Regions from separate parts of the Streptomyces sp. NPDC002133 genome, predicted to be linked through region 3. Evidence: riboswitches for the same ligand, from Rfam matches in the RefSeq annotation. Region 3 holds a riboswitch; each other region holds the start of a gene.

Region 1 (7,315 bases), on a different contig from region 3:
GACCCTGGGTCTGCGGCGTGGCGGCTGACGGCTCTGCTGGACGGTCTCGCGGTGCAGATGACGTCGTACGCGGGGTCGCTCAGCCGCGCCGCGATGCTGGAGTGGACGGACGAGGCCCTCGCCCGTGAACTGGGGCTCGACCGCCAAGCGCTGACACGACAGAGTGCGTAGCGCACCGAAGGCTCATGGGAGGGGAAGCGGTGTCCGCGCAACACGAGGACCGGCCGGAACTTGACGTCCTGGTGATCGGCGGCAGCGGGGTCGACACGGTCGTCCGCGTCGACTCGCTGCCGGTCCCGCTCGCGGACTCGGTCGGGGTACCCCCGATCACGGAGTGGCCGGGGCACACGGGAGGGAACGTGGCCCTCGGCTGCCGCTCCCTCGGACTCGACGTCAGATTCCTGGACTTCATCGGAGACGACGCACCGGGCCTGCAGGTCCGCGAACGACTCGCGGAGGGCGGTGTGGACTTCGCGCACCTGGTCTCTCCCGCCGGTACGCGACGTGCGGTGAACCTGGTCGACTCGGCGGGCCGCAGGATGTCCTTCTACGACGCGCGTGACGCCGTGGATCTGCGTATGCCGCGCGACTTCTACCTGCCGCATCTGCGACGGGCCCGGCACGTACATCTGTCGATCATGAACTTCGCCCGTTTTCTCTACGACGACATCGCCGAACTCGGTGTTCCCGTCTCCACCGACCTCCACGACTGGGACGGAGTGGACGACTACCACAAGGAGTTCGCACTCCGCTCCGACGTGGTCTTCCTCAGCGCGGCGGGGGCCGGTGAGCGGATCGCGTCGGTGATGCGGGAGATCCTGCGCGAAGGGCGGGCGGACACCGTGGTCGCGACGGCCGGAGCCGGCGGCTCGTATGTGATGACCCGCGAGGGCGGCCGCACACCACGTCCGGTCCCGGCCGTGGCGCCGCCCGCGCCGGTGGTGGACTCCAACGGCGCCGGGGACGCGTATGTGTGCGGCTTCCTCTACGGGCGGCTGGCCGGCCGTCCCGCTGCGGACTGTGCCCGGCTGGGCGCGGTGGCCGGGGCCCACGCCTGTACGGGCCGGGGCAGCTCGGCGCTGATCCGCCCCGAGGAACTGGCCGCGGCTCAGGTCTGACGCAGCAGTTCGTACACCGACGCGTCGAGCCCGAAGGTCCAGGCGACACCCTCCTTCGCGGTGCGCATGATCTAGCGATTCCCCCCGGTCGCGCATGATCTCTTCGCAGCGTCGAAGGATCCCGTCGGTGAACGGCCCGCGCCGTCGACCTTGGCCGGGACGCTTCTGGTTCTCGATGGGTGTAGACGACCGTACGGCCCCTGCGGACATAGGGGTTTGCCCCCCCAGCGCGGGGACATGGATGGATACGATCGCGCTCGTGAAGCTCGTGACGCAGGTGAAGCTGATGCCGGAGGCCGACCAGGCTGCCGCGCTGTCGGCGAGTGGACGGAGGAGCCCACCCAGCAGCCAGTTGGGCACTACCTCCAAGCCCGGTCCCTTTCAGGGCCGGGTCAAGTTGACAGTGGAAGCAGATCCGGACGCTTCGGCTCCACGTGATCACCGGAGGACTCGCCCCGCAGCCGCCTGCCGATCCACGGGACGAGGTACTCGCGCGCCCAGTGGATGTCGTCGCGCCGGACCTCGAGCGTGCCGCGCGGCGGCAGCGAGGGCCATGGCTGATCCGGGTCGACGGGGACGGAGAACCCGAGGACCTGGGCGGCGCGGAGCGCCACGCGCGTGTGTCCCTCGGGGGAGAGATGCAGCCGGTCGTCGTCCCAGGCGCGCCTGTCCTGGACGGACCTGAGCGACCAGAGGTCGAGGACCGGGCAGTCGTAGCGGTCGGCGATGGCGCGGACGTGCGCGGTGTACGTGGCGATCTTGCCGCGCAGATGGCGTAGCACGGGCACACCGCGGGTGTCGAAGCCGGTGGTCACCATGACGGTGCCGACGGCCGAGGTGAGGTCGGCGACGGCTCGTTCGAAGCGCTCGGCGACGTCGTCGGGGTCGGTGCCGGGCCGGATGATGTCGTTGCCGCCCGCGCAGAACGTCACCAGGTCGGGGGCGAGTTCCCTCGCGCGCGGGACCTGTTCCGCCACGATCTGATCGAGAAGGCGGCCGCGCACGGCGAGATTGGCGTAGCGGAAGGCGTGCTCCGGTGCGCGGTCGTCGAGCAGGACCGCCAAGCGATCCGCCCAGCCCATGAACTGACCCTCGGGTCCGGGGTCCCCGACGCCCTCGGTGAAGCTGTCACCGATCGCCGCGTACGACCCGAATGTTCTGTTTTCCGTTGATCTCGAATCGTCTGCCACGTCGAGACATCATTCACGGCGCTAAGTGACCTACGCCACCGTAGGGAGGTGTTGACGGGGCGTGAGATAGACCACCTGGTCAGTTTTCCGCTCGGCGGGAATACGGCCACATGCACGCCCGCCGCCCTCCGGGTCAGGTCGGAGGGCGGCGGACACTGCTGACGTTACGTCAGGTTCAGATCGAGACGCCGTACTGGCGCAGGTAGGCGAGCGGGTCCATGTCCGAGCCGTAGTCCGGGGTGGTGCGGATCTCGAAGTGCAGGTGCGGACCGGTGGAGTTGCCGGTGGAGCCGGAGAGGCCGATCTGCTGCCCGCCGGTGACGCTCTCGCCGGACGAGATGGAGAGCTGGGAGAGGTGGGCGTACTGCGAGTACGTGCCGTCGTCGTGCCGGATGACGACCTGGTTGCCGTACGCGCCGGCCCAGCCGGCCGAGACGACGGTGCCGGGGCCGACCGACTTGACGGAGGTGCCGGTGGGGGCTGCGAAGTCGACACCGGTGTGGTAGCCGCTGGACCACATGGCTCCGGCGGTGCGGTAGGCGGTGGTCATGCTCGCGTCGACCGGGGCGAAGTAGCCGGAGAAGTTGCTCTGCGCGGCGGGGGCAGGGGCGGCGGCAGCGGCAGCGGCGGGGGCCTGGGCGGCATCGGATCCGGATTCGGCGCGCGCCTGCGAGCGCTCGGCCTTCGCCGGAGCCTCGGCCCGCGCGTCGGCCTTGGCGGGCGCCTCGGCCTTCGACGCCTTCGCCTTCGCCTTCTCGTTGCCGGGGGCCTCGGCCGGAGCCTTCGCCTGGGCCTTGACGCCGAGCGTGAGCTTGAGACCCGGGTGGATGAGCGACGGGTTCTCGCCGACGGTCTCGCGGTTGTCCGCGTACAGCTTCTTCCAGCCGCCCCGGACGTCCTGCTCCACGGCGATCTTCGACAGGTAGTCACCGGACACGACCGTGTAGGTCTTGGCCGCCTTCCCCGTCTGGGCCGCCTGGGGGGCGGCGGCCTTGTGGGCGATGGTGGCGACGCGCTCGGGGGCGACGGTGGGCGCGGACGTGTCCGCGGCGTGCGCACCCGCGGCGCCGATCAGGGGGAGTGCGATGGCGGCACCACCCGTGCCCGCGGCGACGAATCCGCGCGAGATGGGGTTGGTCCTCGGACGACGATGCTTGCCCTTGGGCATGGCGAATTCCTCTCCGGCGCCTACGAGGTGAGCTGTCGGGTGCGGGCTGGAGACGCCCGGCCGCGAGGTGTGCGGCTTGACCCCTAGCCGTCCGGAACTCCGGTCGGCGTTCTACCTGGGTCCCCCGCTCCTGCCACGCGTGGGGGGTGGGTGCGTATTCCGGTCGGCGGCAGGATTAGGCGGTCCGACCGGATTGCGGCGAACTTAAGGGAGCCGGTCGACGGGAACAAGCCATCTCATTAACCCGGCATTCACCCGGGTTCCGACAACAGGGAATTCCCGGTCACCCTCCGTCGATTACGGATCTCTGATTGCCTTGCGGACAAAGGCAATTGATTGCGGGACACGACAACAGAACGTCACGAATATGATCCCGCTCACGCAACGAGGCCCATCCCCCTTACAACCGGGGCGTGTTCCACCAAAGGCCTCAATACGGACAGAAGCCACATTGAGTAGGCATCCCACTCGATGCACCCGTAAGGGCGGAAGGGTCAGATCCGGCCGGATCTGCGGCTCAGCCGGAGCACCACAGCGTCGCGGTCACCGCGCAGCCCCGTGTCCTTTCCGTGATGCAGCAGCACCGCACCCCGGTGGACGGTCTGCGTGTCCAGACACTCGTGAGCCGCCGCCGGGTCGAGCCCGCGCAGCCTGAGCGCGGGCGGCCGCTCCCCGTGGCTCTGCGCCTCGAGCCAGGCCAGGACGACGACCTCGTCGCCGCGCACGTACTGCACAGCGCTCAGCCCGCCCTCCGGCGGGCGCAGCCGGTGGAGCTCGCCGTGCTGCACGACCGGCCTGATCTTCTCAGAGGGGTCCACCCAGCCTTACTAGGGGTCCACCCAGCCGCGGGCCTCGGTCAGCTCGTCCTCTACTCCTACTCCACCGCGCGAGGTCGCCGCCGACGCCCAGCACCCCGGCCATCGCGTTGACGAAACGGAACCGCAGGGAGCTGATTCCGCCATTGAGCCGCACATTCGGGCTGCGGGGTCCCCAGTGCAGATGCAGCAGCTCGCCGCGGTCGGTGACGTGCAGCGCGTAGCTGCACGTACGCCCGGACAGAAGCCAGATGCGCCCCTCACCGACCGACTGGATCACCGCAACCCCCCAGATCTGCACAGACCCACACATCATCAGCGGGAACCGTCCCTGGAGGCAACGCTCTTGGCGCCGCAACCAAGATGATTGCCTGAGGAATCGATGTCGTAGGGTCGGGAGCGCGCCATCGTCGGCGAGCAGTGCCGACCGCAGACACGGAGGAGCCCCCGTGACGCAGCAGCTGCCCCAGACCCCGTCGACCGAACCCGAGCTCGCAGGCGTGCGCAACTTCAGGGACGTGGGCGGACTGCCTACCGTGGACGGGCGACGCGTGCAGTACGGACGGCTCTTCCGGAGCGGTCACCTCGCGCACGCCACCGAGAGCGACGCCACCTTCCTCGCCTCGCTCGGGCTCCACACGATCTTCGACTTCCGGAACGCTGCGGACCACAAGCTGGAGGGCCTCGACGTCGAGCTGCCCGGCGTGCGGAATGTCAACATCCCGCTCAGCGACCCTGCCGACGGCGCCGAGTTCTGGAAGATGGTCCGCGACGGCGACCTCGAACAGCTCAGGTCGATCCTCGCCGACGGCAAGGCGGCCGACCGGATGTCCGCCTCCTACCGCATGATCATCAAGGAGCGCACCGCGGAGCACAGCGGGGTGCTGCACGCGCTGGCGGACGACAGCGTCCCGGCACTGATGCACTGCGCGGCGGGCAAGGACCGCGCGGGACTGTCGATCGCCATCTCGTTGCTGGCGGTGGGCGTCGAGCGGGACGCCGTCGAGGCCGACTACCTCAAGTCCAACGACCCCCACCGCCGCTACAAGGTGCGCCGCAGCGACACCTCCCCCGCCGGGATGTCGCCCGAGGTCATGGAGCTGCTCAGCCCGCTCTTCGATGCCCGGGCCGACTATCTTGCGGCGGCTCTCGAGACGATCGAGGAGACCTGGGGCGGCACCGAGCGCTACTTCGCCGAGGGCCTCCGGATCTCGCCCGAGACGCGCGAGCGCCTGCGCGAGCGGCTGCTGGACGGCTCGGTCTGAGTCTCCCGGCCGAGTCTCCGGACCGGCTCTCCCGACCACGGTCGGGGTCACTCGGCCCCGGCGGTGAACAGCGGACGGAGGAAGGCCGCGAAGAGGTGGCCTGCCACCACATACGCGAAGAGCCGGACGATCAGCCGGACGGGGCACTTCTGCTCCTGGTTCGCCTCCCGGCTCGACGACGTCTTCCCCTGCCTGACGGGTCCCCTCAGGCGTGCGGGTGTGCGTGCGGGTCGGGGCTCTGCAGCAGGGTGTGGACGAAGAGCAGCTCGGCGCCGCCGTGTGTGGCGGCGGCGATCCGGTGCGGCGTGAGCGAGTCGAAATGGGCGCTGTCCCCGGGTTCGAGCTCGTGCACGGTGTCGCCGAGGCCGAGCCGCAGCCAGCCTTCGAGCACGTACAGCCACTCCTCGCCGGGATGGACCCGGACGAGGTCGCCCTGGCTCCCGTAGGGCACACGCAGGCGCAGGGCCTGCATGGCCCGCGCACGGCCACCGGCCTGCCGGTACGTCCAGCCGTCGGCCTCCGCCGGGCCCATCTCGCCGCCCCGGATGATCGCGTCGCGCTCCGGTGCCGACTCGCCGAGGAGGTCGGAAACCGTCGTACCGTAGGCCCTGGCGAGGGCGAGGAGCATGGGCAGCGACGGTTGCCGGTTGCCGGTCTCCAGCCGGGAGAGATGGGCGGGCGAGAGGCCCGCCCGCTGGGCCGCGGCCTCCAGGGTGAGGCCGCGGCGGCGGCGCAGCTCCCGCAGCCGGGGCGCGACGTCGGGCAGCTCGTCCGCCGGCTGCCCGGCCGGCCCGCCTGCCTGGTGTCCGCTGGGAAGGCTCATGCCTCTATTGCGCCAGTAATTTTCCTCTAAGGCAAATTCATTACCCCTTAGGCAAAGGGCTGGGAGGCCCGCTTGCGCCGCCGCTCAGGCGGCGGGGCGCGGGTGCGCCCCCGCCCCACCCGCTGCTGCCGCTGCTGCCCGCGCCCGGACGCCTCGCCTCGAGGGGCGTGGCCCGCGACGCGGCGGCCGGATCGGGGACGGCGTTCCTGCTGCGGGAGCCGGCGGCGGCAGCCGGGCCGCCCGAAGCGCCCGGCCGGGAGCGGGCCGCCGCCGCCGAGGACGGCCCGCGAGGCTCAGCGGTTGGCGACGGCCTGCTTCACGAGCGTCTTGCCGAAGTCCCACATCAGCCCATTGCCGCCGTGCGCGTCGTCCATCACGGCCGTGAAGGCCGCGACGAAACGGTCGACGTCCGCCTCTTCGATGATCAGTGGCGGAATGAGCTTGATCACTTCCAGGTGGTCGCCGGAGACCTGGGTGAGGATGCGGTGCTTCTGCAGCAGCGGTACGACCACCATCTGCGCGAAGAGTCCCTTGCGGGCAGTCTGCAACATGGTCCAGCGGCTGCGCAGCTTCAGGGACGACGGCCTGCCGAACTCGATCCCGACCATCAGCCCGCGCCCGCGGACCTCCCGCAGCAGCTCGTAGCGGTCGACGAGCGCCGCGAGCCGCGTTCGCAGCAGATCCCCGGTCGCCCGTGCGTTGGCGACCACCTGCTCGTCCTCGATCACGGAGAGGACGGCGAGCCCGGCGGCCATCGCCTGCGCGTTGGAGCCGAAGCTGGCCGAGTGCACCAGCACCCGGTCCATCGACGAGTAAACCTTCTTGAAGATCCAGTCCTTGCCGAGGGTCGCGCCGACGGGCACATAGCCGCCCGAGAGCGCCTTCGCGACACACACCAGATCGGGCTCGACGCCGTCCTCGTGCTGGTACGCGTAG
Region 2 (7,315 bases), on a different contig from region 3:
CCGCGCCTCGGCGCGCTGTTCACGGGCGCGCTGCACGGCGAGCGACTCGGCCGTCGGCTCCAGGTCCAGCGTCAGATGGACGGAGCCTTCCTCGAAGCTGCGCTTCTGTGTGTATCCGGCGTCCGTGAAGACCTTGATCATCTTGTTGTTCGCGGGCAGCACCTCGGCCGCGAACCGCCTGATTCCCCGCTCCCGCGCGACCGCTGCAATGTGCTCGAGGAGCGCGGAGGCGACGCCCCTCCCCTGGTGTGCGTCCTGCACCAGGAAGGCGACCTCCGCCTCGTCGGCGGGCTTGGACGCCGGCCTCCCGTTGGCGTCGATCCGGTCGAAACGGACGGTCGCGATGAACTCGCCGCCCACCGTCGCGGCGAGACCGACCCGGTCCACGTAGTCGTGGTGCGTGAATCGGTGCACGTCCTTCGCGGAGAGCCGGGGGTACGGCGCGAAGAAGCGGTAGTACTTGGACTCGTCCGAGACCTGCTCGTAGAAGCTGACGAGCCGCTCGGCGTCCTCGGTGGTGATGGGCCTGATGCGCGCAGTGCCACCGTCACGCAGCACCACGTCGGCTTCCCAATGGTCGGGGTAGGCGTGATCCGACGGGGTCTGCATGGGGAAAGAGTACGGCTCGGGCACCGGTCGCGAAGCCCGGGAGGCGGGTGCAGTCTGAGGGCACCCGCGCGTGGCCCGGACGCCGGCCGACGGCCGTTGCCGAGCACTGCACCACACATGAGAGACTGGTCTAGACAACCGCTTAGGACTTGAAGGGCACCACCATGGCTGAGCGCCGCGTCACTGTCGGCTGGGCCGAGGGCCTCCACGCCCGCCCCGCTTCCATCTTCGTCCGTGCCGCCACGGCCTCCGGCGTCCCGGTGACGATCGCCAAGGCCGACGGCACCCCCGTCAACGCCGCCTCGATGCTCGCGGTGCTCGGCCTGGGCGCGGAGGGCGGCCAGGAGATCGTCCTCGCCTCGGACGCGGACGGCGCGGACGCCGCGCTCGACCGTCTCGCGAAGCTGGTCGCCGAGGGTCTCGAGGAGCTCCCCGAGACCGTCTGACCGCTGGTCCCGCCCCGGGAAAGGACCTTGCACCCGCCCCGGCAGGGAATGACAAATAAATAGAAACGGCGGAGCCGCAGCAACCGGGAATTTCGGTCAGCGGCTCTGCCACTTTCAAATATCCCCTCTTTGTATACGGCGCTTCTGTTAATTGCGGACGCTCGCCGTGTTTACGGCGTGTTGCGAAGTCCTCACCGTCCCGCGCGTCGTGATGCGCAGCCTGTGCGCCCCCGCCATCCGCTCGGCGTGCATCGCGGTGAGCGCCCGCGCCCGCTCCGCGTCGCCGCGTGACACCGCGTCCACGATCGCACCGTGCTCGGCCCAGGACTCCACCGGCCGAGCGGGCTGCTCGACGGCGTACATCCAGGCGACCTTGTGCCGGAGCTGGGTGAGGAGCGCGATGAGTCCGGGGCTGCCGGAGGCCTGCGCGAGGGTCTCGTGGAACCAGCCTCCGAGCGACCGCAGATCCTCGCCCTGGCCCCGGCGCGCCCGCTCCTGGCCGAGCCTGACCAGGCCGCGCAGCACTTTGAGGTGGGCTTCCGTGCGCCGCTGCGCGGCCCGTGCGGCGCCCAGCGGCTCCAGCAGCATCCGGATCTCCAGCAGGTCGGCGGCCTCCTGCTCGGTGGGCTCGGCGACGCACGCTCCCGCATGTCTGCGGGTGACGACGAAGCCCTCGGACTCCAGGGTCCGCAGCGCTTCGCGCACCGGGACCCGGGAGACGCCGTAGCGGCGTGCCAACTGCTCCTCGGTGAGCCGGCTGCCGCGCTCGAAGACACCGGAGACGATGTCGTCGCGGATCGCCGTGCATACCGAGCGCGCAGGAATGCGCATACCGAACCTCCGCCTTTAATCCGCGCGAAACCCAGTCGAGCGATGTCTGTTCGGTGACTCTATTGCAGCCGGCCGGAATTTCCGATGGCCTGCCGGAATCCATGGATATCTTTTGGCCTGAATACGCCGAAAGCCCCGGCCGGTCGCCATGACCGGGCCGGGGCCCACGGCTGCGGAGGCGGGCGTCAGACGCTCACGCCGTGGCCGCGCAGATACGCGACCGGGTCGATGTCCGAGCCGTAGTCGGGGCTCGTGCGGGCCTCGAAGTGGAGGTGCGGGCCGGACGAGTTGCCGGTGGACCCGGACAGGCCGATCCGCTGGCCCGGGGTGACGGTCTGGCCGACCGAGACGCCGATCGACGACAGGTGGCCGTACTGGGTGTACGTGCCGTCCTTCATCTTGATCACGATGTTGTTGCCGTACGCACCGCCCCAGCCGGCCTCCACGACCGTACCCATGCCGACGGCGACGACCGGAGTGCCGGACGGGGCATGGAAGTCGACGCCGGTGTGGCTGCCGGAGGACCAGACCGAGCCGCCCGCCTGGTAGGCCGTGCTGACGTGGGAGGCGGCGACCGGGAGCGTGTAGGACATCAGGCGCTTGCGCTCGGCCTCGCGGGCGGCGCGCTCCTTGGCCTCGCGGGCCGCCTTGACGCGGGCCTCCGCCTTGCGCTTCGCCTCAGCCTCGGCCTTCGCGCGGGCGGCGGCCAGATCGGCCTCGTACTGCTGGGCCGCGGCCTGGGCGTCGATCTGCTCGGCGAGGGTGGTGCCGGCGGCGACGGCCTGGGTGAGGCCGGTGTCCTCGAAGGACGGGCTTTCCGTGTCGGCGGCGAGCGCCGGGGAGGCGAGGCCTCCGATGACGCCGGTGGTGGCGAGGGCAGCGGCTCCGGCGATGCCCGCGCGCTTGCGCGTCAGCCGGCTCGGACCACGATGCTTCCCGGTGGCACGGGTGAACGCCATGTAGTGGCTGATCCTTTCCTTCCTTCTCGCCTACCGGGTTAGCTGACGGGTTCGGAGCAGGAAGGTCTCCTACGGGCCCCTCCGCACGAGTGCGAAGGCGTCCGATTCACCCCAGGGGACATGTGGGTCCCCGGCTCCCCAGGCTCGCGCCCGACGGGGACTCGGCGATGGCTGTCCGATGCCGCTGGTGCGGCTGGTGCAACCGGCGGACAGCGCAGAAGACGCTAAGCCGGACATCTTTCAATCACCAAACGGACACGGAGATTTGTTGTGCATGCCACAGGCCAGACAGGCAGCCTCTCCAATAAAACGGACATACGGGAGGGCCCCGTTGGCACGATGCCAACGGGGCCCTCCGGGTGCGCCGGAACCGACCGGCGGTCAATCAGCCCGTGACAACAGTCACTTCACCGATGCCCAGCGCCCTGACCGGCTCCTCGATCTCGGCCGCGTCGCCCACGAGGACGGTGACGAGCCTGTCCACCGGGAAGGCGTTGACGACCGCGGCCGTCGCCTCGACCGTGCCGGTGCGGGCCAGGCGCGTGTACAGCTGCGCCTGGTAGTCGTCCGGCAGGTGCTGCTCGACCTGGTCGGCGAGCGTGCCCGCGACCGACGCGGCGGTCTCGTACTTCAGCGGGGCCACACCCACCAGGTTCTGCACGGCGATGTCGCGCTCGGCGTCGGTGAGGCCCTCCGCGGCGAGGGTGCGCAGCACCTTCCAGAGGTCGTCCAGCGCCGGGCCGGTGTGCGGGGTGTCGACGGAGCCGCTGATGGCGAGCGTGGCCGCGCCCGTGCCGTCGGCGGAGGAGCGCAGGACCTGGGCGAAGGCCCGCACGCCGTACGTGTACCCCTTCTCCTCGCGCAGGACGCGGTCGAGACGGGAGGTGAGGGTGCCGCCCAGGCAGTACGTGCCGAGGACCTGGGCCGGCCAGACGCGGTCGTGGCGGTCCGGGCCGATACGGCCGATGAGCAGCTGCGTCTGCACCGCGCCGGGGCGGTCGACGATGACGACGCGGCCCCTGTCGTCGGCGGTGATCGACGGCATGGGACGGCTCTCGGCCGCGCCACCGGTCCAGGCGCCGAGGGTGTCGGCGAGCACGGCATCCACATCGACACCGGTGAGGTCGCCGACGATCACGGCGGTGGCGGACGCGGGCCGGACATGGCCCTCGTAGAAGGCCCGCACGGCCGCGGAGTCGATGCGCTCCACGGTCTCCTCGCTGCCCTGGCGGGGCCGGGACATCCGGGAGGACGCCGGGAAGAGCTGTTTGGACAGCTCCTTGGCGGCGCGGCGGGCCGGGTTGGCGGTCTCGTGCGGGATCTCGTCCAGCCGGTTCCGTACGAGCCGCTCGACCTCGCTGTCGGCGAAGAGCGGCGCACGCAGGGCCTCGGCGAGCAGGCCGAGCGCCTTGAGGAGGCGGGAGACCGGCACCTCGAGGGAGACGCGGACGCCGGGGTGGTCGGCGTGCGAGTCCAGGGTGGCGCCGCAGCGCTCCAGCTCCGCGGCGAACTCCTCCGCAGTGTGCTTGTCGGTGCCCTCGGAGAGCGCCCGGGCCATGATCGTGGCTACACCGTCGAGGCCCTCGGGCTCGGCGTCCAGCGGGGCGACGAGGAAGATCTCGACGGCCACGACCTGCTGGCCGGGGCGGTGGCAGCGCAGGACGGTCAGCCCGTTGTCGAGCACACCGCGCTCGGGGGCGGGGAAGGCCCACGGCCTGGCCTCGCCCGCCTGCGGCTGCGGGTGGAATTCCATGGTCACGGCAGCGTCGGTCACTGGTCCGCCCCCTCCTCGTCGTCGTTGTCCTCGGTGTCCTCGGCGGACTGGACGGGCTCGTACACCAGAACCGCCCGGTTGTCCGGGCGCAGCCGGGCCTGGGCGACGGCCCTGACCTCCTCGGCGGTGACGTCGAGGACCCGCGACACGGCGCTGAGCGCCAGCTGGGGGTCGCCGAACAGCACGGCGTACCGGCAGAGTTCGTCGGCGCGGCCCGCGACCGTACCGAGCCGGTCCAGCCACTCGCGCTCCAGCTGTGCCTGGGCGCGCTCCATCTCCTCGGGCGTCGGGCCCTCGGCGGCGAACCGCTCCAGCTCGTCGTCGACGGCGGACTCGATGTCGGGCACCTCGACCCCGCCGGACGTCTTCACGTCCAGCCAGCCGAGCGAGGGCGCACCGGCGAGCCGCAGCAGGCCGAAGCCCGCGGCGACGGCCGTGCGGTCGTGGCGCACCAGACGGTTGTGCAGCCGGGACGACTCACCGCCGCCGAGGACGGTCAGCGCCAGGTCGGCGGCGTCGCACTCGCGTGTGCCGTCCTGCGGCAAGCGGTAGGCGGCCATCAGGGCGCGGGCCGGAACCTCCTCCTCCACGACCTCGCGCAGCTGCTCGCCGATGATGTCGGGCAGGGTGCCGTCACGCGGCGGCTGCTTGCCGTCGTGCATCGGGATGGAGCCGAAGTACTTCTCGATCCAGGCGAGGGTCTGCTCCGGGTCGATGTCGCCGACGACCGACAGCACCGCGTTGTTCGGCGCGTAGTACGTCCGGAAGAAGCTCCGCGCGTCCTCCAGCGTCGCGGCGTCCAGGTCGGCCATCGAGCCGATCGGGGTGTGGTGGTAGGGGTGTCCGTCCGGGTAGGCGAGGGCGGTCAGCTTCTCGAAGGCCGTACCGTACGGAACGTTGTCGTAGCGCTGGCGGCGCTCGTTCTTGACGACGTCCCGCTGGTTCTCCATGGACTCGTCGTCGAGCGCGGCGAGCAGCGAGCCCATGCGGTCGGCCTCCAGCCAGAGCGCGAGCTCCAGCTGGTGGGCGGGCATGGTCTCGAAGTAGTTGGTGCGCTCGAAGCTGGTGGTGCCGTTGAGCGAGCCGCCGGCTCCCTGGACCAGCTCGAAGTGTCCGTTTCCCGGCACCTGCGCGGAGCCCTGGAACATCAGGTGCTCGAAGAGGTGAGCCAGGCCCGTACGCCCCTTGACCTCGTGGCGCGAGCCGACGTCGTACCAGAGGCAGACCGCGGCGACCGGGGTCAGGTGGTCCTCGGAGAGCACCACGCGCAGACCGTTGGCCAGGCGGTGCTCGGTTGCTGTCAGGCCGCCGGAGCCGGCCTGGGCTGTGGCCGTGTGACCCATGGGCATGTGGTCCCTTCGATCGCGTTGCTGGATGTCCTGCCACTGTATGCAAGCGCGTCGGGACCTGGCGAAGTTCCCGCAGCTTCCACCCGGTGTTCCGGGTCGCGGTCCGCGCTGTCGGTGGGACGGTCCACAATGGTCGGCGTCAGATCACATTCATGGTTCATGTTGGTGAAGGAGCCGCAGCAGCGATGGCCCGCCGCAGCACGAAGACGCCGCCGCCCGACGACTTCGAGGAGAGGATCCTCGACATCGACGTCGTCGACGAGATGCAGGGCTCCTTCCTCGAGTACGCGTACTCGGTGATCTACTCCCGGGCCCTGCCGGACGCCCGGGACGGAATGAAGCCCGTGCACCGCCGGATCGTGTATCAGATGAACGAGATGGGCCTGCGCCCCGACCGCGGCTACGTGAAGTGCGCCCGCGTCGTCGGCGAGGTCATGGGCAAGCTCCACCCGCACGGCGACGCGTCGATCTACGACGCGCTGGTGCGTATGGCGCAGCCCTTCTCGATGCGGGTGCCGCTGGTCGACGGCCATGGCAACTTCGGCTCGCTGGGCAATGACGACCCTCCGGCCGCGATGCGTTACACCGAGTGCCGGATGGCCGACGCGACGAGCCTGATGACCGAGTCGATCGACGAGGACACCGTCGATTTCGCGCCGAACTACGACGGGCAGGAGCGGGAGCCGGTCGCCCTGCCGGCGGCCTTCCCGAATCTGCTGGTCAACGGCGCGTCCGGCATCGCGGTGGGCATGGCGACGAACATGCCGCCGCACAATCTGGGCGAGGTCATCGCCGCCGCCCGCCATCTGATCAGGCACCCGGGCGCCGATCTCGAAACCCTGATGCGGTACGTGCCGGGTCCCGACCTGCCGACCGGTGGCCGGATCGTGGGTCTGTCCGGAATCAAGGACGCGTACGAGACGGGCCGCGGCACCTTCAAGATCCGCGCCACGGTGACCGTGGACGACGTGACGGCGCGCCGCAAGGGGCTCGTCGTCACCGAGCTGCCCTTCACCGTCGGCCCGGAGAAGGTGATCGCGAAGATCAAGGACCTCGTCGGCCAGAAGAAGCTCCAGGGCATCGCCGACGTCAAGGACCTCACGGACCGTGAGCACGGACTGCGCCTGGTCATCGAGATCAAGAACGGCTTCATCCCCGAGGCCGTCCTGGCGCAGCTGTACAAGCTGACGCCGATGGAGGAGTCCTTCGGCATCAACAACGTGGCGCTGGTCGACGGCCAGCCGCTGACGCTGGGTCTCAAGGAGCTGCTCGAGGTCTACCTCGACCACCGCTTCGACGTCGTCCGCCGCCGCAGCGAGTTCCGGCGCCGCAAGAAGAGCGACCGGC
Region 3 (7,315 bases):
GACCCTTGTGGACGACTTCCTCATCAAGGAGGCCCCTCGCACGGTCCACGTCCTGAACGCACCGTCCCCGGCGGCGACGGCATCGCTCCCGATCGGCCGCGAGGTGGCAAGGCGGGCGCTGGCACACCTGGCGTGAGGCGCTGCCTCTGATCATTCTGATCATGCGGACCAGGGCCCCGCCCGTGCCCTGACCGCGGCCGTGCGACGCCTGCCTGCCCGCTACCGTCCGTACAGCCCGGGTGTCCGTCATCGGACGACTCGGAACGAGCCTGTCCGTCATCGGACGACTCCGGACGAGCCTGTCCGTCATCGGACGACTCCGGACGAGCCCCGCCTGCCGCGGGGCACCAGGGCGGAGAGAAGCCCGCCGCAGGCACACACCACCCGCCGTACAATCGGGGCATTGTGTCTGAGTTCGAGAACGTCACCACCAAGGGTCCCCGCCCGAAGGGCGAGCCGCGGTTCCCGGGCGGGCCCGCCGCCGATCCGGCCGGGTCGCACCACGAGCGCCGGATCCGCAGCTTCCAGCCGCGCCGGAGCCGGGTGACCGCCGGCCAGGGCGAGGCGCTTCTGCGGCTGTGGCCCACCTGGGGGCTGGACATCGACGGGCTGCGGACCCTCGATCTCGCCGAGATGTTCGACGGACTGCCGGTCGTCCTGGAGATCGGCTTCGGGATGGGCGAGGCGACCGCCCAGATGGCCGCCGCCGACCCCGGTACCGGCATCCTCGCGGTCGACGTGCACACGCCGGGCCAGGGCAATCTCCTCGGGCTCGCGGACCGCGCGGGCCTCACCAACGTCCGTGTGGCCAACGGTGACGCGATCATCCTGCTCCGCGAGATGCTCACCCCGGACGCGCTCGACGGGCTCCGCGTGTACTTCCCGGACCCGTGGCCGAAGAAGCGCCATCACAAGCGCCGGCTGATCCAGCCCGAGTTCCTCACGCTCGCCGCGAGCCGGATGAAGCCGGGCGCGGTACTGCACTGCGCGACCGACTGGGAGCCGTACGCCGAGCAGATGCTCGAGGTCCTCTCCGCACACCCCGGCTTCGAGAACACCCAGGCGGACGGCGGATACGCGCCCCGCCCCGCCTTCCGGCCACTGACCCGGTTCGAGGGGCAGGGCCTGAACAAGGGGCATGTGGTGCACGACCTGCTGTTCCGCCGCAGGTAGCACCCCGGGCGCCGCCCGACCCGCCGGGCAAGTCCGTCGCGTAACCCCGTCGCGCACTGTCAGTGCCCCTGGTTAGGGTCGTCGCGTGTCCGACTGGTCCCCGCAGCCGCAACCGGCCGCGCCGCACCCCGCCGTCCCGGCGTGCGACGAACAGCCCCTGTTCGACGCAGTGCCGGCGCGTGCGCAGTGGCGCTACCGGCCGAGCCGCGCCCTCTGGCGGAGCAAGGCCCTGCGGGCCGGGGCCCTGGTCACCCTGCTCGGCCTCTCCGGCCTGGTCATCCTCGCGCTCGTGCGCGAGCAGACCGGCACCGAGGGCTTTCTGGTGGGCCTCGGCCTCGCCGTGCTGCCGGTCCCGCTGCTGATGGCGGCGTTCCGCTGGCTGGACCGCGTCGAGCCGGGCCCGTGGCGGAACCTCATCTTCGCCTTTGCCTGGGGGGCCTGCGCCGCCGCGCTCGTGGCGATCATCGCGAACTCGTTCGCGACCCAGTGGATAGCGACCGCGACGGCCGATCCGACATCAGCGGACACGATCGGCGCGACCGTCATCGCCCCGATCGTGGAGGAGAGCGCCAAGGCGGCCGCCGTCCTGCTCGTCTTCCTCTTCCGGCGCCGGGACTTCACGGGGATCGTCGACGGGGTCGTCGTGGCCGGATTCACCGCGACCGGCTTCGCCTTCACCGAGAACATCCTCTATCTCGGCAACGCGTTCGGCGAGGACCAGGAGTTCGGCCACTCAGGCTTCGCGTCCGTCACCGCGGCGACCTTCTTCGTACGGATCGTGATGTCGCCGTTCGCCCATCCGCTCTTCACCGTGCTGACCGGCATCGGCTTCGGCTTCGCGGCGATCACGGCACGGCGGCGGAGGTTCCGCAGGACCGCGCTGCCGCTGCTCGGCCTTGCGCTGGCGATGGGCATGCATGCGCTGTGGAACGGCTCGGGGGTGTTCGGCCCGTGGGGTTTCTACGCGGTGTACGCGGCGTTCATGGTCCCGGCCTTCGGGCTGCTGACCTGGCTGGCGGTCTGGACCCGGCAGCGTGAGCTCCGCACCGTCGCGGCCCAGCTCCCCGCGTACGCCGCGGCGGGCTGGCTCTCCCCCGCCGAGCCGCTCGCCCTGTCCTCCATGCGGGCGCGCACGATGGCCCGCGACATGGCGGGCCGCACCCACGGCCCCGCGGCCGCCCGCGCCGTGTCCGAGTACGAGGCCTTCGCGACCTCCCTCGCGTTCCTGCGCCACCGCGCCCACCGAGGCACGGCGGGCCCGGACTTCGTCGCCCGCGAGCAGGAACTGCTCCACCACCTCTGGCAGCGCAAGCACATCGCGTCCCCGGCCCTGACGTACGCCGCCCAGGCGTCGGGCAGGGTCTTGCTTCCGGCTCCGGCCCCGGCTCCGGCGCCGTACCGGGACTACGGGGGCTACAACCCGTACCGGGGATAGGCCGACAGCCCTGACGTCGGGGGGGTGCCGCCAGGGCTGCCGGGGTCGTACGAGCGCGAGGAAACGCCCGGAACGGACGCCCGGAATCGGGCGAAGCGATATGAGCGTGAAAAGCGACGTGCAGCGTGATCGTGGACGCGAACGCCAACGTCGGGAGTCGTACGACGCATCGGGGCATCGGGGCTTCGGCGCATCACGAACCGCCGAAGCACCGAAGCATCAAGCCGCCGAACCGCCGAAGCGGTGAGTCAGATGCTCAGGCCCTTGTCGCGCAGCCACGCCGACGGGTCGATCCCGGTGCCGCCCGCGGTGTGCACCTCGAGGTGCAGATGCGGTCCGGTGACATTGCCGGTCGCGCCGACACGGCCGATCGTCTCGCCGGTGGTGACCGTCTGTCCGGCGGACACGGTCATCGAGGACAGATGCGCGTACCAGATCTCGGTGCCGTCCTCGAGCTCCAGCACCACGCGGTAGCCGTAGGATCCGGACCAGCCCGCCGACTTGACGGTGCCTCCGTGCACGGCCTTCGCCGGCGTACCCGTGGGCGCCGCGAAGTCGAGGCCGGTGTGGTAGCCGGAGGACCACATCGAGCCGGCCTGGCCGAAGGTCGAGGTGATCGTGTAAGAGGACGTCGGCAGGGAGTAGCTCGCGGCGAGCTTGGCGAGCCGCTCGGCCTCCGCCTTGCGCGCCGCCTCCTCCTCGGCCAGCCGCTTCGCCTCCGCGGCCGCGGCCTCGGCCTCGGTCTGCTGGGCCTTCGCCTCGGCGGCCGCCTTCTCGGCGGCGGCCTTCTCCGCGGCGGCCTTCGCCTCGGCGTCGGCCTCGGCCTGCTGCTGCTCGGCCTGCTGGAGGATGCGGGCGCGAAGCGCCTCGCCCGCGCCGGCCGCGTTCTCCCCGCCGTCCGTGGCCGACGCCGTGTCGGCGACGGAGAGCGCGGTGAGCGGCGCCGCGTTCCCGTTGCCGTCCTGCTCGTCGGACCCGTCCGACATCAGGGAGCCCACGCCCGGCAGCGACTTGGCGTCCGGGAGGTTGTCCGTGATGGTGTCGGGCAGGGATATGGAGACGGCGGGCTTGTCCTGCGCGGTGGCCATGCCGCCGGCGCCGACCGCGGCGATGACGCCGACCCCGAGGACGGTGGAGCTCCGGGCGAGCCCGTTGCGCTGCTTGACGACGCGGTGCCTGCCTCGGACCGGGCGGACGGACTCCTCGGTCGGGTTCCACTCCTCCGCGCCGGCCGTGGGGACCCACTCGCCGGCGGGGAACCATTCGGTGGTGGGAGGCTCTTGGAGGGCAGGCTCGTTGGACGCCACGGAGGCGTGCTCCTTTCCTTCCTTCTCGCCTACCGGGTTAGCTGACGGGTTCGGAGCAGGAAGGTCTCCTACGAGCACCATAAAGTGCCCGATTCACCCCAATTGGTGGTTCCCCGGTTCCCTTGCGGAATTCGGCGCGTGCGCGCGGTGCCGTCTCTTGCGACGGCTGGGACGACCGCGCTGCGTTATCGAACGTTAATAGACACCGGGGCGGTATTCCAAGCCGTTCCCACTGATCGTTAACGACTTTGGCCTGGACTTTCCGGGCACAAGAGGGGGGAAACGGGCGAGTTGACCTCCCCTCACCTACCCCCCAGTTTCTGACGGTGCATCAAATGTTATGCGGAGGGCTTCCTTTCGATCACGCTCCGTCGCGACAGGAGGAGCCGTGGGCGATTCAGGGAACCACCGGCATCGTGCGGCGCCGCTCCGGCTGCCGCTCCCCCGGTCGGCTGACCGCCAGCAGCGCCATGTCGTCCGTCGACCCGTCGTTCGTGTGCCGCTGCACGTCGGCGACGACCGCGTCCAGCAGTTCCTCGGGGCCGGGGAAGATTCGACCGCTCAGCCGTTCGCGTGGGTCGTAGAAGGTGCCGTGCTCGTCACGCGCCTCGGACAGCCCGTCCGTGTAGAGCAGCAGCGTGGCCCCGGCCGGGAGCGCCGCCTCGTCCACCCGGTCCGGCCAGGTGCCGACATCGCCCATGCCGAGGGGCAGCGCGGGCTCGCTCGGCTCCAGCACGTCCAGCACGCCGTCCGCGTGCAGCACGAGCGGCGGCGGATGGCCCCGGTTGACCACCCGCACCCGTCCGACGCCGCGCGGGATCTCGGCGAGCAGGGCCGTGGTGAACCCCTCGAACACGTCGGGCTCCGAGCGCCGCGTGCCACCTCTCTTCAGCGCCCGCTCCAGCCGCTGCGCAACCCCCTCCAGGGTGGGCTCCTGCTCGGCCGCCTCCCGGAACGCACCGAGCACGACGGCCACCTCCTCGACCGCGTTCAGCCCTTTCCCCCGTACGTCCCCGACCACCAGCCGCACCCCGTACGGAGTGTCCTGCACGGCGAACAGGTCGCCGCCGATGAACGCGTCCGCCTGCGCCGCCTCGTACCGCGCGGCGATCTGCAGATCGCCGATCCGCGCGGCGGGCGAGGGCAGCACGGCCCGCTGGGCGGCCTCCGCGACGACGCGCGCGGAGGCGAGTCGCGCGCTGCCGCGACGTACGACCTGGTTGATGAAGAGGGCCATCACGGCGACGGTGAGCACGGTCAGCATCTCGGTCACCGACGGGATCTCGGTGAACGTGCCGTTGTACACCTGCAGCCCCGCTTCCGCCGCGAGGGCGCCGACGCCGACCAGCAGGGTGTACAGCGGGGAGAAGAAGGGCGCGGCCACCAGCGGAGATGCGGCGAAGAGCGGCGATGCGGTGTACGACGCCGGGGTGGCCACATCGAAGAAAATCCCGCCCACGATCAGCAGCACGGGCAGCACCTGGGCGATCCGGCGGCCGCCGTCCCGGCGCGGCGCGGCGCCGTCATCGCCGATGCCGTCGTCGCTGTCGCCTGTTCGCTGCCCCACCGATGGTCTCCTGCCCGGTCCGCCCACGGTGCGGACCTACCGTGCCCCACCCAGGCTGGCCGGAGCCGCGCAGCGCAGCGAATCGCCGTCGGCCAACCGGGCTAGCTCCCGGGTCTGCGTCCGGTGCCACGTCGACCGATCGGGCGGTCCGGGCCGCCGGTCACCAGGGGGCCCTCCTGGTGACCTCGGGAACAACGGGTCTCGGTCGGGCGCGGTCGTCGTCCGCCGTCACCCGTCGTGGCCCGCTGTGGCCCTTCGCGGGCCTCCGTGGGCCGTCGTGGGCCGTCGTGGGCCTCCGCGGCAGCCCGCGCCGGTCGTTGTCAGTCGTCGCCGAGGTTGCGCTCCGCGTACACCTTGATCGCGTCGCGAACGAACGCCGCCGCGCCCTCGCCGTGCCGGTCGTAGTTCGCCGCGAAGCGCGGGTCGGCGACGTACATCTCGCCGAGCCCGATGACGTACGACTTCGTCGGCGTGACCGTCACCGACAGCCACTCGACATGCCGCTGCGCGATCGCCTGCACCTCGTCGCTGTCCGCTGCGAGCCCGTCCTTGAGCGCCTGGCCGAAGTCACGGGCGATCCCGGCCTGCCGGTCCTGGAAGGCCTGCTTCTCCTGGGCGCTGAGCGAACGCCACCAGCGGTCGCCCCTCTCGTATGCATCCCGGCCCCAGCGCTCGGTGACCTCCTCCTCGTACTGGGTGTGGTCGAAGCCGTCGAAGACTTCTTCCGCCATGAGTTCCTCTCCTCTCTCCGTGCGGTCGAGAGTGGTCCGCACCGAGGCGATCTGCCGCCCGATGCGCTCCCGCTCCTGCTCCAGCAACCTCAGATGGGTGCGCAGGGCGGCGGCCGTGTCCCGCTGTCCTTCCAGGACCTGCGCGATCGCCGGCAGCCCGAGCCCCAGCTCGCGGAGCAGCAGAATGCGCTGCAGCCGGATCAGGGCGTCCTGGTCGTAGTAGCGGTAGCCGTTGCTGCCGATTCGGCTCGGCACGAGCAGCCCCAGCTCCCCGTAGTGCCTGAGCGTGCGGCTCGTCGTACCGGCTTTCCTGGCGATTTCCTGGATCGACCACTCCATGCCCTTCACGCTAGAACTTGACGTTGCGTAAAGGTCAAGCGGCGAGCGGGCTGGGCCCGGCGCGGCCGGACCCAGACGCACCGAAGGCCCGGATCCATCAGGATCCGGGCCTTCGGCCTTGAGTAGCGGGGACAGGATTTGAACCTGCGACCTCTGGGTTATGAGCCCAGCGAGCTACCGAGCTGCTCCACCCCGCGTCGGTGAACACCACCTTACGCCATCAGGAGCAAGATCCACTCCATTTACGGTCGCGGGGTGCCGCGGGCGGCTCCTGTGCGGCTGCCGGGCAGTTCCGGACGACCCCCATCACACCGGCAGGGCCCGGCCTGTACCGGGCGTCCGACCGGGTCCCTCACGTCCACGTCCCGCGGGCCGCGGGGCCTACTCGGCGACTTCCGTGCGCTCCCACCATTCGTACACGGGCAGCCGCCCCTCCGGGCTGTCCTCATGGCGCGACGTGACCTTGAAGTGCTCGTACCCGCCGCGGTGCGGAATCTTCAGCTCCTGTCCGGGAGGGGTGATCGGCACGATCTGTCCTGACAGATCCTCCGGGCCACCCTCCAGGAGTGCCTTGCTAGTCATAAGTCCAGTTTTCCCGCGACTGGCACCCGATGCACCTTGTCGGATCACGTCGGGTCACAGCCGATCGAGGAACGCATGGAGATTCCCCCTGGTGCGCTCGATCTGCTCCTCCACCGTGAGCGACTCCTGGAGGCGCCCGCCGGGCACCGACTGCTTCTTGCTGCGTACGTAGAGGGAGCAG

Evidence for each region. A riboswitch is a leader RNA that binds a small molecule or an ion and turns the genes downstream of it on or off. The one in region 3 is predicted to bind cyclic di-AMP.
Region 1: another riboswitch for cyclic di-AMP. It lies ahead of ABT078_RS39160 (M23 family metallopeptidase); the one in region 3 lies ahead of ABT078_RS24705 (M23 family metallopeptidase).
Region 2: another riboswitch for cyclic di-AMP. It lies ahead of ABT078_RS38950 (M23 family metallopeptidase); the one in region 3 lies ahead of ABT078_RS24705 (M23 family metallopeptidase).

What each region holds. Positions count from the first base shown of each region.
Region 1 is NZ_JBEOXF010000084.1:5,882-13,196, forward strand. It holds gene ABT078_RS39145 (TetR/AcrR family transcriptional regulator) at 1-171, shown strand, start outside; gene ABT078_RS39150 (carbohydrate kinase family protein) at 201-1,118, shown strand; gene ABT078_RS39155 (SGNH/GDSL hydrolase family protein) at 1,511-2,308, opposite strand; gene ABT078_RS39160 (M23 family metallopeptidase) at 2,484-3,476, opposite strand; cyclic di-AMP (ydaO/yuaA leader) riboswitch at 3,481-3,639, opposite strand; partial or broken gene ABT078_RS39165 (GH36 C-terminal domain-containing protein) at 3,971-4,469, opposite strand; gene ABT078_RS39170 (tyrosine-protein phosphatase) at 4,741-5,556, shown strand; gene ABT078_RS39175 (DUF6126 family protein) at 5,604-5,765, opposite strand; gene ABT078_RS39180 (helix-turn-helix domain-containing protein) at 5,762-6,379, opposite strand; gene ABT078_RS39185 (aspartate aminotransferase family protein) at 6,673-7,315, opposite strand, start outside.
Region 2 is NZ_JBEOXF010000082.1:21,794-29,108, forward strand. It holds gene ABT078_RS38935 (bifunctional acetate--CoA ligase family protein/GNAT family N-acetyltransferase) at 1-609, opposite strand, end outside; gene ABT078_RS38940 (HPr family phosphocarrier protein) at 774-1,055, shown strand; gene ABT078_RS38945 (GntR family transcriptional regulator) at 1,203-1,886, opposite strand; gene ABT078_RS38950 (M23 family metallopeptidase) at 2,072-2,845, opposite strand; cyclic di-AMP (ydaO/yuaA leader) riboswitch at 2,859-3,022, opposite strand; gene ABT078_RS38955 (M16 family metallopeptidase) at 3,231-4,619, opposite strand; gene ABT078_RS38960 (M16 family metallopeptidase) at 4,616-5,962, opposite strand; gene ABT078_RS38965 (DNA gyrase/topoisomerase IV subunit A) at 6,154-7,315, shown strand, end outside.
Region 3 is NZ_JBEOXF010000028.1:78,540-85,854, reverse strand. It holds gene lhgD (L-2-hydroxyglutarate dehydrogenase) at 1-136, shown strand, start outside; gene trmB (tRNA (guanosine(46)-N7)-methyltransferase TrmB) at 403-1,173, shown strand; gene ABT078_RS24710 (PrsW family intramembrane metalloprotease) at 1,259-2,608, shown strand; gene ABT078_RS24705 (M23 family metallopeptidase) at 2,857-3,915, opposite strand; cyclic di-AMP (ydaO/yuaA leader) riboswitch at 3,927-4,062, opposite strand; gene ABT078_RS24700 (PP2C family protein-serine/threonine phosphatase) at 4,313-5,482, opposite strand; gene ABT078_RS24695 (MerR family transcriptional regulator) at 5,803-6,552, opposite strand; tRNA gene ABT078_RS24690 (tRNA-Met) at 6,676-6,749, opposite strand; gene ABT078_RS24685 (DUF5988 family protein) at 6,934-7,134, opposite strand; gene ABT078_RS24680 (FBP domain-containing protein) at 7,189-7,315, opposite strand, start outside.